2 linked regions of the Martelella mediterranea DSM 17316 genome follow. The protein of the gene in region 1 interacts with the protein of each later gene in a pairwise test. Links are inferred from orthologs where the notes say so. Each region holds a gene or a part of one and is shown on either strand. Other genes may lie near its edges.

Region 1 (3,113 bases):
GGCCGGCAACCGTCTTGTCGATATCCGGGTTCTCCGGGTCGAAATCGACGACCAGCGGACGGATCTTGGTGCGGAGAAAATGATCCGGGCAGGAGGTGCCGAGGGCTGCCAGTTCGTTAAGCCGGTTGGAGCCGACGAATTCGAGCACGGCCGGTTGGTCGTCGAAATGACCGAGCTTGCCTTCGGTCTCGGAAATCATGCCGCGGATCTTCGGCATCAGCTTTTCGGCAATCGCACGGCGCTCCTCTGCCGGCAGCGTCTTCACCTTCGGCCCGCCGAAGACCGGGCCATCAATCCTGGTATCGAGCCAGTCCATCGCCTTGTTGATGATCTCGAGCGTGGTCTCGTAGCTTTCCTTCGCGGTGTCGCCCCAGGTGAAAAGGCCATGGCTTTCGAGGATGACGCCGCGCGCATCCGGGTTTTCTTCGCAGAACCTGCCGAGCCAGAGGCCGAGTTCATAACCGGGCCGTTTCCAGGGCAGCCAGCCGATCTCGCCGCCGAAAATTTCCTGCGTCAGGACCTGTGAATCCACCGAGGCGGCAATGGCGATGATCGCGTCGGGATGCATGTGGTCGACATGTTTTTTCGGTACGTAAGCATGCAACGGCGTGTCGATGGAAGCGGCGCGGGCATTGAGGTTGAAGGTGCAGTGGGGGAGGTAGCCCACCATCTCGTCCTCATGCTCGAGCCCGCGGTAAAGCCCTTTCAGCGCATTGAGCTTGTCCATGTAGAGCGTGGCGAAACCATCCATCTTGATGGTGCCGACATCGCCGCCCGAGCCCTTGACCCAGAGCACCTCGACCTCTTCGCCGGTGAGCGGATCTTTTTCCATTACCTTGGCCGACGTGTTGCCGCCGCCGTAATTGGTGATGCGCTTGTCGGAGCCCAGGAGATTGGAGCGATAGAGCAGGAGCTCGGATTCGCTCATGCCGGTCGCCTTGCCGTCATCCCACAGGTTTTCGAGCCGGGCGGCCCGGGTGTCATTCGCCATTGTTTCCTCCTTCGGGGCCTTTCGGCTGGTTCTTCCCCGGCAAAATCCATGCGAAAGGCGGTATTGTCAATCATTAACGATCAAGTTCGATCATAAATAACGATATTAGATAGAAGATGATTATTTTTGATTGACATTGATGGGAATTCGCTGAACTCTGTCGAAAAGTGAGGGGCCATGCACGAAAAAGAGCGTCATCGCATCATCCTGTCAGCGGTACAGGAAAAGCCGGTCGTGACCGTGGCGGAGCTCGTCGACCTGACGGAGAGCTCCGAGGCGACGATCCGGCGTGATATCGCCGCTTTGCATGTGGCCAAGCGTCTGAGACGCGTGCGCGGTGGGGCCGAAGCCTTGAACCCGCCGCAATTCGTCGGCCTTGCGGGGCGTCCCTTCAGCGTCAACCAGACCATGAATGTCCGGCAGAAACAGGCGATCGCAAAGGCGGCCGTGGCGCTTTGCGATGATGGCGACTCGGTGATCATCAACGGCGGCACGACCACGTTTCAGATGGTCCATCACCTTGCCAACCGCAGACTTCAGATCTTCACCAATTCCTTCCCGATTGCCGAACATCTTCTGAAGCATTCGAAGAACACGGTGATGCTGTCGGGCGGGGTGATCTATCGCGAGCAGAATGTGATCCTGAGCCCGTTCGAAAACGATGTGACCCGTAATTTCTGGGCGAAGCGCATGTTCATGGGCGCGAAGGGGATCGGCCCGCTCGGTCTGATGGAGGCCGACCCGCTTCTGATCCAGGCCGAGCAGAAGCTGATCGACCAGGCAGAGGAGCTCGTGGTTCTCGTCGACTCGTCGAAGTTCAAGCAGCGGTCGAGCCTGATCCTGTGCGGTCTCAAGCGGATTTCGACCGTGATTACCGATTCCGGGCTGCAGGCGTCCGACGTCCGCATGCTGGAGGAGGCCGGCGTTTCGGTGATCATCGCCGATGCGCAGGCAATGGAGGAAACCGGTTCCGGCTGAAGCTCACAGGAGGTCAGCCAGAACCCCGTTCATCAACCGGAGGAGAAAGATGAGCATTTTGAAGAAAGTTCTCGTGGGGGCCCTGCTCTCCACGGCGCTCGTGGCGCAGGGCGCCAACGCCGCCGACAAGAAGATCGCGCTGGTGGTCAAGGCGCTTGGCATCGGCTTTTTCGAGGCCGCCGCCGAAGGGGCCGAGGAAGCCGCCAAGGAAATCGGCGGTGTCGAGCTGATCTATACCGGCCCGACCGACACGACCGCCGAAGGCCAGATCGACGTCATCAATTCGCTGATCGCCCAGAAGGTCGACGCCATCGCGATTTCGGCCAATGACCCGGACGCGCTGGTGCCGGCGCTCAAACGCGCCATGCAGCGCGGCATCAAGGTGGTGTCGTGGGATTCCGGCGTTGCCCCCGAGGGCCGCATGGTTCATCTCAACCCGTCGTCCAATCCGCTGATCGGCAACATGATCATCAAGCTTGCCGCCGACAATCTGCCGGATGGCGGCGAGGTAGCGGTGCTTTCCGCGTCGGCGACAGCCACGAACCAGAACACCTGGATCGCGGAAATGGAAAAGGTGAAGGGCGATTACCCGGGGATCGAGGTCGTTACCACGGTTTACGGCGATGACCTGTTCGACAAGTCCTATCGCGAGACGCAAGGGTTGATCCAGTCTTATCCGGACCTGAAGGCGATCATCGCGCCGACCTCGGTCGGCATCGTCGCCGCAGCCCAGGCCGTGACCGATGAGGGCAAGATCGGCGAGATCAACGTCACCGGCCTCGGCTTGCCGTCCGAAATGGCGGCCTATGTCGAAAACGGCGCGTCGAAATCCTTCGCCATCTGGAACCCGATCGACCTCGGCTATGCCGCTGTCATGCTGTCGAACGACCTGATCGAAGGGGCCGAAGCCAAACCGGGCGCCGAGCTTTCCATGGGCCGCCTCGGCGAACTGACGCTGGACGACGACAATGCCGGGGCGATGGCCGATCCCTTCGTCTACGACAAGTCGAACATCGACAAATTCAAGGACATTTTCTGAGCTTCGCCGTGCTGAGAGGCCGTCGGTCTCGGTATCCAGACACGGGAATGCCCTCAGTCCCGATCTCCCCCCTTGAGGGGGAGATGCCCCGACAGGGGCAGAGAG
Region 2 (3,266 bases), on another replicon or contig:
GCTGACAAGCTCGCTGAAGTCCGGCTTTTTATCCTCTGTTGCAGCGGCCGTCACAATGTCCTCGCAATCCGAGTGGAAATGATTCCGCATTGATATCAAGGGCCGGGGTTACGATCACGGCATAAAACCTGTATGAAGCCCGGCAATAGGCGGCCTGAAAAAGTTCCGACGGCGATCAAAAAAACTTGAAGCCGTTTCTTGACACCGCTTCTTCCCCTTCTTAAATCACCGCTATTAGCACTCTCTAGTGAGGAGTGCTAACACTGATCCATGCGACCGCAAAAACGGTCGCGAATGTCATTCGATCGAGGGTATAGACAATGGCAAGCATTTCTTTCCGCCCCCTGCACGACCGCGTCGTTGTACGCCGCGTGGAGTCTGAAGAAAAGACCAAGGGTGGCATCATCATCCCCGACACCGCCAAGGAAAAGCCGCAGGAAGGCGAAATCGTCGCCGTCGGCAACGGCGCCCGTGACGACAGCGGCAATGTTGTCGCGCTCGACGTCAAGGTCGGCGACCGCGTTCTGTTCGGCAAGTGGTCGGGCACCGAAGTCAAGCTCGACGGCGAAGACCTTCTGATCATGAAGGAAGCCGACATCATGGGCATCGTCGCTTAATCAAGCGCCTTCCCACGATCCACCTTTCCAACCAGCCGGGCATATGCCCATAAGGTTTTGATAAACCAGGAGTTTTCAAATGGCTGCTAAAGAAATCAAATTCGGCCGCTCTGCGCGCGAAAAGATGATGCACGGTGTTGACGTGCTCGCTGACGCCGTGAAGGTCACGCTTGGCCCCAAGGGTCGCAACGTCGTTATCGAAAAGTCCTTCGGCGCGCCGCGCATCACCAAGGACGGTGTTTCGGTCGCCAAGGAAATCGAACTGGAAGACAAGTTCGAGAACATGGGCGCCCAGATGGTCCGCGAAGTTGCTTCGAAGACCAACGACATCGCCGGTGACGGCACCACGACGGCAACCGTTCTCGCTTCCTCGATCATCCGCGAAGGCAACAAGGCCGTTGCCGCCGGCATGAACCCGATGGACCTGAAGCGCGGCATCGACCTCGCCGTCGCCGAAGTCGTCAAGGACCTCCAGGCCAAGGCCAAGAAGATCAACACGTCGGAAGAAGTCGCCCAGGTCGGCACCATTTCCGCCAATGGCGAAAAGCAGATCGGCGAAGACATTGCCGCCGCCATGCAGAAGGTCGGCAACGAAGGCGTCATCACGGTTGAAGAAGCCAAGACCGCCGAAACCGAACTCGAAGTCGTCGAAGGCATGCAGTTCGACCGCGGCTACCTGTCGCCCTACTTCGTGACCAACTCCGAGAAGATGGTCGCAGAACTGGAAGACGCCTACATCCTGCTGCACGAAAAGAAGCTCTCCAACCTTCAGGCTCTCCTGCCGGTTCTGGAAGCTGTCGTTCAGTCCAACAAGCCGCTCCTGATCATTGCTGAAGACGTTGAAGGCGAAGCACTTGCGACCCTCGTCGTCAACAAGCTGCGTGGCGGTCTCAAGATCGCAGCCGTCAAGGCGCCTGGCTTCGGCGATCGCCGCAAGGCCATGCTCGAAGACCTCGCCATCCTGACGGGCGGCACGGTCATCTCCGAAGATCTCGGCATCAAGCTCGAAAATGTCACCCTCGACATGCTCGGCACTGCCAAGAAGGTCTCGATCACCAAGGAAAACACCACGGTTGTCGACGGTGCCGGCCAGAAGTCCGACATCGAAGCCCGTGTTGCCCAGATCAAGGCCCAGATCGAGGAAACCACCTCCGACTACGACCGCGAAAAGCTGCAGGAACGTCTTGCCAAGCTCGCCGGCGGCGTTGCCGTGATCCGCGTTGGCGGCTCGACGGAAGTCGAAGTGAAGGAAAAGAAGGACCGCATCGACGACGCTCTGAACGCGACGCGCGCGGCCGTTCAGGAAGGCATCGTGCCCGGCGGTGGCGTGGCCCTGCTGCGCTCCTCCACCAAGATCGCCTCCAAGGGCGAGAACGACGACCAGGAAGCCGGCATCAACATCGTTCGCCGTGCGCTCCAGTCGCTGGTTCGCCAGATCGCGACCAATGCGGGTGACGAAGCTTCGATCGTCGTCGGCAAGATCCTCGACAAGAACGACGACAACTTCGGCTACAACGCCCAGACCGGCGAATATGGCGACATGATCGCCATGGGTATCGTCGACCCGGTCAAGGTTGTCCGCACGGCCCTGCAGAACGCAGCCTCGGTTGCCTCGCTGCTGATCACCACCGAAGCCATGATCGCCGATGCTCCGAAGAAGGAAAGCGCCGGCGGCGGCATGCCCGACATGGGCGGCATGGGTGGAATGGGCGGCATGGGCGGCATGATGTAATCAGGCAAAAGCCTGATTACAGAATAGCACGCCCATCATGCTCAATGGTTTGGCGCGGCAAGCGCGCCAAACTGGCGGCATGATGTAACCAGGCGATAAGCCTGATTACAGAATAAAGCCCGGTCCTATCCGGAATAAGAAAGGCGGCGCTTCGGCGTCGCCTTTTTGTGTTCTATCTGCAACACGCCCGTTCGGTTCTTGCGTCTTAGCAGCCCGAAAGCTTCATCTCGGCGAGCAGGATGATATTGCCTTTCATCAACTCCGCTCGCTCAGATGAAAGATCCCGATGAAGCTCCTCCCCTGCACAGTTCTTGCCGCCTTCCTTGCCGCTTCCGCTGCGGGAGCAGCGGATATCTCCATGCCCGCCGCGCCGCCATCGCTGGCGGTTGTTGACTGGTCGGGCTTCTATTTCGGCGCGGAAGGCGGCTATGGCTGGCTGGCCGGGGAAATACCGGAAACCGTCTTTACCGCCGGCAAGACCGAGGCGGCCTCCGGCGGCACGGCGGGCGTTTTCGTCGGTTACGACCATCAGCTCGACAACCGCATGGTGATCGGCATCGAAGGCGCCTACAGCTATAACTGGAACGACAATGACTACGTCGTCTCCTCCCCGCTCCCGATCCTGAACGGCCAGAGCGTGACTTTCGGGACCGAGTGGCGGGCAAGCGTGGAGGGACGGCTTGGCTATGCCTGGGGCAAGGCGCTCGTCTATGCCTCGGGCGGCTTCGTCTCGACCCGGCTAGAGGGCAGCTTTTCGCTCACCGGTCAGGATTACGATGATGTGTTGAACGGCTGGACCGCTGGCCTCGGCGTTGATTACGCCTTCAACGAACATGTCTTCGGGCGACTGAAGGCGAGCTATAGCGATTACGGCAAGACCGATCTCGTCACTCAGGCGACCGGCCTACCGGGCCTTG

The links.
Region 2: the proteins of Mame_RS23575 (region 1) and groL interact in binary tests that used the Escherichia coli proteins (3 or more experiments, as listed by UniProt). The link is inferred for Martelella mediterranea DSM 17316 from one-to-one orthologs.

Annotation. Positions count from the first base shown.
Region 1 is NZ_CP020331.1:395,927-399,039, forward strand. Bases 276-3,068 are described here. They hold Mame_RS23575 (DeoR/GlpR family DNA-binding transcription regulator), read left to right. Parts: upstream 276-1,168; coding sequence 1,169-1,969; downstream 1,970-3,068. Other genes in these bases: Mame_RS23570 (bifunctional rhamnulose-1-phosphate aldolase/short-chain dehydrogenase), read right to left, coding at 276-991; rhaS (rhamnose ABC transporter substrate-binding protein), read left to right, coding at 2,019-3,008. Outside these bases: more of Mame_RS23570, read right to left, coding at 1-275. UniProt on the Escherichia coli protein: Represses ulaG and the ulaABCDEF operon. Two ulaR binding sites have been identified in each promoter.
Region 2 is NZ_CP020330.1:4,166,839-4,170,104, forward strand. What follows is about bases 77-3,022. They hold groL (chaperonin GroEL), read left to right. Parts: upstream 77-696; coding sequence 697-2,349; downstream 2,350-3,022. Other genes in these bases: chrA (chromate efflux transporter), read right to left, coding at 77-90; groES (co-chaperone GroES), read left to right, coding at 321-617; Mame_RS19415 (outer membrane protein), read left to right, coding at 2,636-3,022. Outside these bases: more of chrA, read right to left, coding at 1-76; more of Mame_RS19415, read left to right, coding at 3,023-3,266.